3 regions of the Cryptosporangium minutisporangium genome follow, and region 3 is predicted to be linked to each of the others. Evidence: riboswitches for the same ligand, from Rfam matches in the RefSeq annotation. Region 3 holds a riboswitch; each other region holds the start of a gene.
What was found. Region 3 has a riboswitch for cyclic di-AMP ahead of ABEB28_RS34425 (C40 family peptidase). Riboswitches for the same ligand answer to the same signal wherever they lie in the genome.
Positions count from the first base shown of each region.

Region 1: linked by a shared signal. The riboswitch ahead of ABEB28_RS30685 (C40 family peptidase) and the one ahead of ABEB28_RS34425 (C40 family peptidase) in region 3 are both predicted to bind cyclic di-AMP.
Region 2: linked by a shared signal. The riboswitch ahead of ABEB28_RS26120 (transglycosylase family protein) and the one ahead of ABEB28_RS34425 (C40 family peptidase) in region 3 are both predicted to bind cyclic di-AMP.

Region 1 covers NZ_BAAAYN010000044.1:80,622-83,890, reverse strand. Annotated here, with positions in the region: gene murJ (murein biosynthesis integral membrane protein MurJ) at 1-640, shown strand, start outside; cyclic di-AMP (ydaO/yuaA leader) riboswitch at 1,165-1,338, shown strand; gene ABEB28_RS30685 (C40 family peptidase) at 1,351-2,223, shown strand; gene ABEB28_RS30680 (protein kinase family protein) at 2,564-3,269, shown strand, end outside.
Region 2 covers NZ_BAAAYN010000035.1:131,159-134,427, forward strand. Annotated here, with positions in the region: gene ABEB28_RS26115 (glycoside hydrolase family 6 protein) at 1-1,289, opposite strand, end outside; cyclic di-AMP (ydaO/yuaA leader) riboswitch at 1,595-1,768, shown strand; gene ABEB28_RS26120 (transglycosylase family protein) at 1,950-2,684, shown strand; gene ABEB28_RS26125 (MarR family winged helix-turn-helix transcriptional regulator) at 2,961-3,269, shown strand, end outside.
Region 3 covers NZ_BAAAYN010000048.1:96,020-99,288, forward strand. Annotated here, with positions in the region: gene ccsB (c-type cytochrome biogenesis protein CcsB) at 1-834, shown strand, start outside; gene ABEB28_RS34420 (hypothetical protein) at 938-1,108, opposite strand; cyclic di-AMP (ydaO/yuaA leader) riboswitch at 1,451-1,588, shown strand; gene ABEB28_RS34425 (C40 family peptidase) at 1,675-2,580, shown strand; gene ABEB28_RS34430 (menaquinone biosynthesis decarboxylase) at 2,706-3,269, shown strand, end outside.

The DNA of each region.
Region 1 (3,269 bases), on a different contig from region 3:
TGCCCGGCTCTCCTCGGTGGTCCTGGTGCCGGCGACCGCGGCGTACCTGGTGCTCGGTATCCCGCTGGCGGTGACCGCGTTCCGCTGGGGCAACTTCACCCAGGACGAGGCGATCAGCACCGGCTACGCGACGATGGCCGCAGGGATCGGCCTGGTGCCGTTCGCGATCAGCCAGATGCAGATCTTCGCGTTCTACGCGCTGCGCGACACGAAGACGCCGGCCCTGCTGAACATCCCGGTCGTCGTCGCGAAGCTGCTGTTCGACCTGGGCGTATTCCTCTGGGTGCCGACCGAGTGGATCGTCGTCGGACTGCAGTGCGGCAACACGGTCTCGTACATCGTCGCCGTACTGATCTCCGGGCGCCTGCTCAAGCGACGCCTGGGCGGGCTCGACACGCTCTCGGTGACCCGGACGATCACTCGACTGGGCGTAGCCGCGGTGGTGGCCGGTCTGCTCAGCTGGGCGGTCGCCTACGGCATTCAGAGCGTGCTGGGCATCGGTAAGGCCGGCGCGTTCGTCTCGCTCGTCGTCGGCGGCCTGGTGCTGGTCGGTGTCTACGCCGTGGTGGCACTCCGCTTGCGCGTCCCCGAGGTCGTCGAGTTCGCGAACACCGTCAAGCGCCGCCTACCCGGCCGCTGACCGCCCCGCATCCCACGGATTTCGGGAAGACCACCTCATACGAGCCCCGCGCAGGCGGTTTTTCGGGAAGACCACGTCGCCCGGCCCTCGCACGGGCTCCGCAGCGGCGATCTTCCCGAAAATGCGCTCGACGGCCAATCACGCAGGGTTATCCACATCCGCCGAGGAATAACGTGAGAAAGGCCACGCCGCAGGTACGGTCGATCCACGGTCACTCCACACCCCGAAAGCGCGACTACGCCAAGTGAGGTTGTCGGCTGTTCGTCCAGTTCAATTTCCCAACCCGCAACACCCTGAACATCTGGATGTGACCGACTCACGACGCGCCGAGGAACCCACCCGGTCGTGCGTGAAAACGGTGTGAAGTGGTAAAAACTTCTCACTTTGACTGTGATGCACGTCGCAAAGCACTGGCAACTCCCACGGAGCGCAGGTTCAGTTCTTCGCGGCAACTGTCGCGGCAGCCACGCCGCGCACACCGCAGGATTCGCCACGCCGAGCCCTGTCCACGACATCCGCGGTGTCCCTCCGAGTAGCCAACCAATTGGACAGGGGCGGGGGACCCACAGGTACGTGGGGTCGCCGGAGATCAGATCCGGCGCGATCCCTTGGGGTGAAGCCGCGCAGCGCGCGGCCGGGCACTAAACCTTCCCGCCCGAACCCGACAGCTCACCTCGTAGGCGTGCATGGAAGGACTCTCCTTGCATACGGTGCATTCCCCTCGGTGTGCCCTGCCCGCGAACCAGTACGAACGTACTGAGACAACGTCTCAAAACGGTTCGTACGCGAGCAAAAACACCGGCGGTGCTCGCCACCGCGCAACCTCAACTCCGAAGCACCGCGCTGTCACCCGACGCGCGACGCTGCGGACCACCGCACTGGCCGGCGTCCTCGCAGGGTCGCTCGGCGCCGGACTGATCGGTGTCGCCGCTCCGGCAGCAGCCGCTGTTCCCGCAGCTGCCAAGCTCTCCGGCGCCACCTCGGTCACCACCGGATCGAAGGCCACGCTGCACGCGATCGGTTCGGTGAACGGCAAGCCCGCCGCCTACAAGTCGTTCTCCCTGCAGTACCAGTCCAGCAAGGGCTGGCGGACGGTGAGCACGAAGAAGGCGCGGCCCTCCGGTCAGTTGGAGTGGCGCGTCACGATCGGCGGGACCTCCAACTGGCGCGTCGTGCTCTACGTGAACGGCACGCAGAAGACGCTCTCGCCCAACCACCACATCCGTGCCAAGTCCAACGGGTCAGCGGTCGTCAGGGCCGCCTCCCGGCAGGCAGGCAAGCCGTACCGCTTCGGTGCGGCCGGTCCGAACTCGTTCGACTGCTCGGGCCTCACGCAGTACGTCTACCGTCAGTTCGGCAAGAGCCTGCCGCACAGCGCGACGCAGCAGGCGCGCTACGGCCGGGGGGTCAGCAAGTCGGCCAAGCAGCCCGGCGACCTGATCCTGTTCGGCGGCGGTGGCCGCTACTCGCACGCCGGCATCTACGCCGGCGGGAACTACATGTGGGACGCGTCGACCGCCGGGCAGCCGGTGGCGAAGCGGAAGATCTGGAGCAACCGGTACGTCGTCCGCCGTCTCGTCTGAGTCGGATGACACGCTGAATCTCGGATCGACTACGAGGGACGGTTGGGTGCGCCGCACCTGACCGTCCCTCGTCGGTTCCCCACAACTACTTCTTCGGACGCCGGGCAGCCGCACAAAACCTTCGTGAACTGCTGCGACACCCGGTTGGCGAACGCCAGGCACAGGTGCGCCGAACGTGCGCCGCCGCGATACCTTGACGCCCGAGACCACTAGCTCCCTATGAGAGCTGTTCATCCAGTGGCGTCCGACGCGCCGGAACAGGCAGGATGGACCTGTCCCCAGTAGCCGCCGCACGGCCTACCCTGAGGACGGAGCGGTCGATACTGCGGGAGGGCGGGTTGTGACACAGGTCGGCGCGCCCGTTCAGGGTGAAGTGCTGGCGGGCCGGTATCGGCTGGAAGAAGCGCTGTACGCCGATGCGGCGTCCGGTCACGCGCTCTGGCGAGGCACCGACAATCTGCTCAACCGCACGGTCTCGATCGAGCTGCGGGTCCCCGGCGGGGAAGCAGCCGAGCAGATGATCGCCGAGGCGGTCGCCGCGGGCCGCATCGTCCACCCGTCCGTGATCGGGGTCTACGACGCCGTCGACGAAGGGCCGCGCGCCTACGTCGTCCGGGAGTGGGTCAACGGACAGACTCTCTACGACACGCTGGCCCAGGGTCCGCTGCACCCGGCGCGAGCCGCCGCGCTCGTCCGGAACACCGCCGACGCGCTCGCCGGTATCCACGCCACCGGTCACGCCCACGGCAACCTCACGCCGTCGACGGTCCTGATCGGCAACGACGACGGGGTGACGCTCGTCGATCTGCACCTGGGCGGGCCCGGCCAGCAGCCGGCCGACATCCGGGCGCTCGGTGGCCTGCTCTACGCGGGCCTGACCGGTCAGTGGCCCGACGTCCTGCCGCCCCACCGCACCGGTCTGCCGGACGCCACCCGGGTCGACGGGCGGATGTGCTCCCCGCGGCAGGTCAGGGCCGGGATACCCGGCTACCTCGACGCGCTGACCATGGACCTGCTCGACCCCGCGGTTCCGCCGCCCACGGCCG
Region 2 (3,269 bases), on a different contig from region 3:
CGGGACGTGTCGACCACCATCTGACCACCGCCGAGCGCGGCGAGCACCCGCTTGCCGTAGGAGACCTCGCTGGAGCTGGTGTTGTAGTTCGACGTGTTCAGCGCGACACCGTCGCCGTACTGGGTGGCGCCGGCCCGCTTGGCCCGGCTCGCCGCCTCGCTCGCGTTGATCCAGGCGGAGTGGCCGATGTCGTAGAACACGCGCGCCTTGGGGCTGGACTGCTTGATCACCTTTCCGGCGTACTCCAGCAGGTCCAGACGCTCCTCCTGCTGCCCCTCGGACAGGCAGGTCGTCAAGTGCCCGAGCGCGTCCGGCTCGAGGATGATGATCGACGTGCCGGAGCCCAGGCCGGACGCGAAGTTGCTGATCCAGTTGCGGTAGGCGTCCGCACTGTCGGCGCCACCGGCGCTGGCGCCACCGCAGTCGCGGTTGGTCATGTTGTAGGCGACCAGGACCGGCACCTTGCCCCTGGCGTGCGCCCGCGACGTGTAGCCGCGGACGTCGCTCTCGACGTCGCCCGGGTTGTTCGCGGCGAGCCAGTGCGCCTGCGGCTGCTCGGCGATTCGTTCGCGGATCACGGAGGCCCGAGGGTCGCCCGAGTTCGATTCCACCCACTCGACGGCCTGACCCGAGGGGTCGACGAAGAGCGAGCCGAGCGGACCGGCCGCCGGCTTCGTCGGCTTCGCGGTCGGCGCCGGGGACGCGGGCAAGCCCGGCGGTAGTGCGATCGAGGACGGTGTCGGGGAAGCGCTCTCCGGCGTCTCCTCCGCACCCTCGTCGACGCCGCAGCTCACCCCGTTCAGCGCGAAGTTCGCCGCGTCCGGCGCCTTGCCCTGCGGGTGCCAGCCGGTGAAGCGCAGCGTGAGGGTTTTGCCCGGCTCGAGGCGGACGCTGTCCTCGCCCGCACGGACGGTCACCAGGCCCTCGTCCTGCTGCCAGTCGCCCTCCCAGCCCTTCACCACGGCCTTACCGCCGTCGAAGGACCAGTTGACGTTCCAGTTCTTCACCGGATCTTCGCCGGTGTTGGTCACGGCCACTTCGGCGGAGAACCCCGTCGACCAGGCGTGGCGCACGGTATATGCGGCCGCACACGAATGGTCGGGATCGGTGGTGGCGTTTGCGGCAACCAGGCTGGTACCACCGATCACCACGACGGAGCCGAGCGCAGCGGCGCCCACTCCTGCGGTGAGAACTCGGCCGTTCGCACGTTCACGGCGGTGCCGAGCGAGGTACGGGCCGGCGCGTAAACCGGCCCGGCGAAGCAGGCCGGCACGTGGAGCGTCGGTCATGGCTCTCATCTTGGCGTTCGTGACGAGCGGCGCCCACTGTCGCAGGCGGTACTTAGTGAGGTGTTAAGGGATCATTACGCCACGGAGTGAACCAACTCCACAGAGTTGCACCACCGATTCGGACTGAAACCTATAGACCACTCCAATTCGCTGTGTCGCACGTTGACGGCGAGATAGCTGCGACAAGGACGGTCGGTTTGACCTTAATGGTCAGCACGACACGCTTCGCGTATCACGGGGCGGTAACTTGGCATTTAGCCGATTTTGTGGTTCTGTCGTTTTCGTCCGTTCACCGCGGACCTCGCGCCCGGCTACGCCGAATCCTGCCTCGGGCGACGAGGACTTCGAACCTCGGGCAGGAGCGGGGGACCCACTTCCGGCGTCGAAGTTGACGCCTTGGGGTGAAGCCACGCACTGCGTGGCCGGGCCGACTCAGCCCGAACCCGACAGCTCACCTCGTAGGCGTGGAGAGGGTCGGATATGTCTAAGGAGTCTTCCCATCCCACCCAGCTCAGCGCCGAAAGCCCGCCTCGCGCGGGCGGACGGCATCGGGCGCCACGGCGCCTGAGCCCGCTCGGTCGAGGCCTGGCACTTGCCGTGGCCACCGGCCTAGCGGGGATCACACCGCTCGTCGCCGGAGTGTCACCGGCCCATGCGGATGTGAACTGGGATGCGATCGCGCAGTGCGAGTCCGGTGGACGATGGAACATCAACACCGGCAACGGCTACCACGGCGGTCTGCAGTTCAGCCCGTCCACGTGGCGGGCGTACGGGGGCGGCAAGTACGCCGGTAGCGCGCACAACGCCAGCCGTTCCGAGCAGATCACCGTAGCCAGACGCGTTCTGCGTGGCCAGGGCATCGGCGCCTGGCCAACCTGCGGCCGAAAGGGCTACACCAAGACCCGGTACCGCAGCGGCTGGTCCGACCAGGCCAGCCGGAGCTACAAGCGACAGGGGTACACGAAGAAGTACTCGAAGCGGAGCTGGGAGAAGTCCAGCGCCAACGAGTACACCGGGTACCGGTCACACCGGTCCAAGAGCTACCGCTCGTCCAGCAAGCAGTCCTGGCGCGAAGGATCGACCGAGAACCGGTCGTACCGCGGGCAGGCTTTCCGGAAGCGCAGCACGGTCGCCGTGCCGCGGAGAGGCGTGACGGCTCTCTCCCGGCCGACGGAAGTGCGTGACTTCGTCGCGCTACGCCAGTTCAGCCGGGCTCAGCGCCCGGCACCGGCTGAGTCACGTTTCCCGAGCTACCTGGTTCGTCCCGGCGACAGCCTGCTGCTGATCGCCACCGAGCACCGGGTGAGCTGGCAGTCGCTCTACGCAAGGAACCGCAGTGTGATCGGCGGCAATCCGAATGTCATCCACCCGGGGCAGAAACTCCTGATCGGATAGTGCTCGGAACGGATCGCTGATGACAGAACACCGATGACAGATCGCCCAGAACAGGGAGCCCCGGTCGACCGACCGGGGCTCCCTGGCGTCTGCCACCGGGCAGTTGCCGAGGCCTAGGCAGCCGCGGCGACGGTGGGAGGGTGGACCGACCTGACGGCCGACTCGGGCTGAACGGAGGACTGCGAGTAGTCGGCGTGCCCGCCATCATGGCTCTTCGCGCAGGTCGGCGGGTGGGCGCCCGACGGTGCTGCGGCCGGATGACCACGAAGGAGTGCCATGTCGGCCACCCCCGGCGCGGTCGCCGACGAGCTGAGCACGTTGCTCGGTCGGCTACATCGGACGCTGCGACGCGCCGCCCGGAGCGACCTGCCGGACGAGCCACTGCCCGCCGCACAGATCGAGGTGCTGCGCGTGGTCCAGGCGCAGCCGGGCATCGGTGTGAAAGCAGTGGCCACCGCCCTGGGGACCGCTCCCAACACGGTCAGCACGCTGGTCGGCGACCTGACCGCGAACGGGTACCTCGACCGCTCCCCCGATCCGGGGAACCGGCGGGCGGTGCGGCTCACCGTGACGCCTACCGCGACC
Region 3 (3,269 bases):
CCGGTGTCCCCGGCCGGGCCGGTCACGCCGCCCGCGGAGCCCGCGCCGACCGGCGGCCGGGCCGCCTGGTTCGGTCGGTTCGGCGTGGTCGCCGCGGTGATCGGTGCGCTCGCCCAGATCGGCTGCCTGACCGCCCGTGGTTTCGCGGCCGACCGGGTGCCGTGGGGCAACATGTACGAGTTCGTCTCGGTGGCTTGCGCGGTCGGGACGATCACCTGGCTGGTGGTCTCGGCCCGTCGTCCGGTGCGCTACCTGGGCATGTTCGTGATGCTGCCGGTGGTTCTGCTGCTCGGGCTGGCCGGAACCGTGCTCTACGTCGAGGCCGGCCCGTTGATGCCGGCGCTGAACTCGTACTGGCTCTGGATCCATGTCTCCACCGCGTCGATCTCGGTCGGGATCTACCTGATCGGTGGCGTGATGTCGGTGCTCTACCTGCTGCGCGAGGGGTACGACCAGCGGGTGGCGGCCGGGCGTCCGGCGAACGCCCCGGGCTTCCCGTACGGCGTCGGGCGGCACCTGCCCGCCGCGGCGGGGCTGGAGCGGCTGACCTTCCGGCTGCACGCGTTCGGGTTCCCGATCTGGACGTTCGCGATCATCTGCGGAGCGATCTGGGCCGAGGCGGCGTGGAGCCGGTACTGGGGCTGGGACCCGAAGGAGACCTGGGCGTTCATCTCGTGGGTCGTGTACGCGGCGTACCTGCACGCGCGGGCCACGACCGGATGGCGCGGACGCCGGGCGGCCGCGATCGCGGTGCTCGGCTTTGCCACGATGATGATCAACCTCTACGTCATCAACTTCGCCGTCTCCGGACTCCACTCGTATTCAGGGCTGTGACCCTGGACGGGCTCCGCGTGAGAACACGCGCCTGGCGGCGCTTCAAGTGCGTACTGCGTTGGGGGACGCTGTGGGGCGCGCCACTTCAGGGGTTGGCGCGACCTTAAGTTTGGGGTGCGGGATCAGCGCTCGGCGGTGTCGGCGCCGGTGTTGGCGGCTGATCGTCCGTTCGGGTGGGTTCTTCGCGCCGCCGGTACGCCAGCGCGGCCTCGTAGTCGTCCCCACGGAGCCAGCCGACGACGATCACGTCTTCGTGCTCGGTCTGCTGCGGCATCGTTTTGTCCCCCTCAGTCCACTCTTTGTTTCCGACAAATTACTACAAATGGACTTCTTGGGACGTTAAGCAGCCTGCGGCACTCCTACCTCACGAGTTACCGGCCGGTTATCGTCCGTTGATCTGTCCATAGTGGTCAGACCCATCCACCATTCGGCCGAGGTGTCGGTGAAACCGCATTAAGACGCACTTAAGAAGACGTTCCGGAGTGGACTAACTACGTGTTGTCGTAGTCTGCTGGACGTTCGCCCAGATTCCCGCGCGAGGCTGGACCAGCCCGTCACAGATGCCTTACCGTGACCCACGACTTCCCGAGCGTCCGCCGTTCACCAGGATGGCGTCGGGCAGTTGCCGCCGAATCGCTGCGTCACGTATGAGCCGGGGATCCGAGATCTCGGGGTGAATCCGCCTTTACGGGCGGTAGGGCAGCTCCCGCCCGAACCCGTCAGCTAACCCGGTAGGCGGCCTTAGGGGGAGTGAGGAGTGCTGCACTAGTGAGATCCGTTCGGACTCACGCCCGTCGTCCCATCGTCCTGGTTAGCGTCCTCGCTGCGATTCTGAGCTTGGTGCTGTTACCCGGAGGCGGCGCCAGTGCGGCTCCGTCACTCTCCGAGGCCGAGAAGCAACTCGACTCCCTCGGCGTGAAGATGGACCGGGTCAACGAGCAGATGAACAGCGCCAAGGTCCAGCTGAAGCGGGTCCAGGCGCAGCAGGCCGGGCTGAACCGTCAGCTCGCCGCCTCGCAGGCGAAACTCGACGCCTCCCAGGCGGAGGTCGGCAAGATCGCTGCGGCGGCTTATCGCGACGGCGGCATGCGGCTCTCCTCGTCGCTCCTCAACAACGGCTCGCCGACGAACTACCTCGACCAGCTGGCCGCGGTGGAGTGGCTGTCCGCCCAGCAGCGCGACACGATCAAGCAGGCGAAGGCGTACCAGGCGAAGTACGACGACACCAAGAAGCGGGTCGACCTCCAGGTCCGGAGCGCGGAGCGGCTGAAGAAGCAGCTCGACTCCCAGCAGAAGCTGATCAAGAAGGACCGGGACAAGTGGGAGCAGATCCGCCGGACGGCGTACGCCAAGAAGTACGGCAGCGCGCCCGCGACCGTCACGTACAACGGTCAGGCCAGCGGTAACGCCGCGACCGTCGTGCAGTTCGCGATGGCGCAGCAGGGTGAGCCCTACGTGTTCGGTGGCTCCGGCCCCGGCTCCTGGGACTGCTCGGGCCTCACGATGATGGCCTGGAAGCAGGTCGGTGTGTCGCTGCCGCACTCGTCGCGGCAGCAGTACAACTCGATCCGGCACGTCTCGCGGGGCGACCTGCAGCCGGGCGACATCGTGTTCTTCTACAGCGACCTGCACCACTCCGCGATCTACATCGGTAACAACCAGGTGGTGCACGCGCCCACCGAGGGACAGTCGGTCCAGGTGGAGAGCGTCAACAACATGCCGTACGCGGGCGCCGGCCGCCCGTAACGCCGTGCTCGCCGAGCCCCGACCCGTACTGCGGGTCGGGGCTCGTGCCTTTGCGGCGCCGTGGGCCGAGGCTCTGTGCGGCGGGCAACTGCCGGGGCGCTCGCGGGCCCAGGAATACTGGGGCCATGGCCCACACCGACCTTCGCGAGTTCCTGAAGCGGCTGGAGAAGGCCGGTGAGCTCAAGCGGATCACCGCGCCGGTCGATCCGACGCTGGAGATCAGCGAGATCACCCAGCGGGTGGTGCGGGCCGGTGGGCCTGCCCTGCTGTTCGAGAACCCGACGCGCGGCGAGATGCCGATCGTGATCAACCTGTTCGGCACCGAGCGCCGGATGGCGATGGCGCTGGGGGTCGATTCGCTGGACGAGATCGGGCAGCGCATCGGCGCCATGCTCAAGCCCGAACTGCCGCAGGGCTTCAGCGGCTTCCGTGAAGCGCTGGGCAAGGTCACCCAGCTGAAGAACGTCCCCCCGAAGAAGGTCAAGTCCGCGCCCTGCCAGGAGGTCGTCTACAAGGGCGACGAAGTCGACCTGAACAAGCTCCCCGGGCTGCAGATCTGGCCCGGCGACGGCGGGATCTACCACAACCTGGGCTTGACCCACACGAAGCACCCGGAGACCGGCGCCCGCAACCTCGGGCTCTACCGCCTCCAGCAGCACAGCCACAACACGCTCGGCATGCACTGGCAG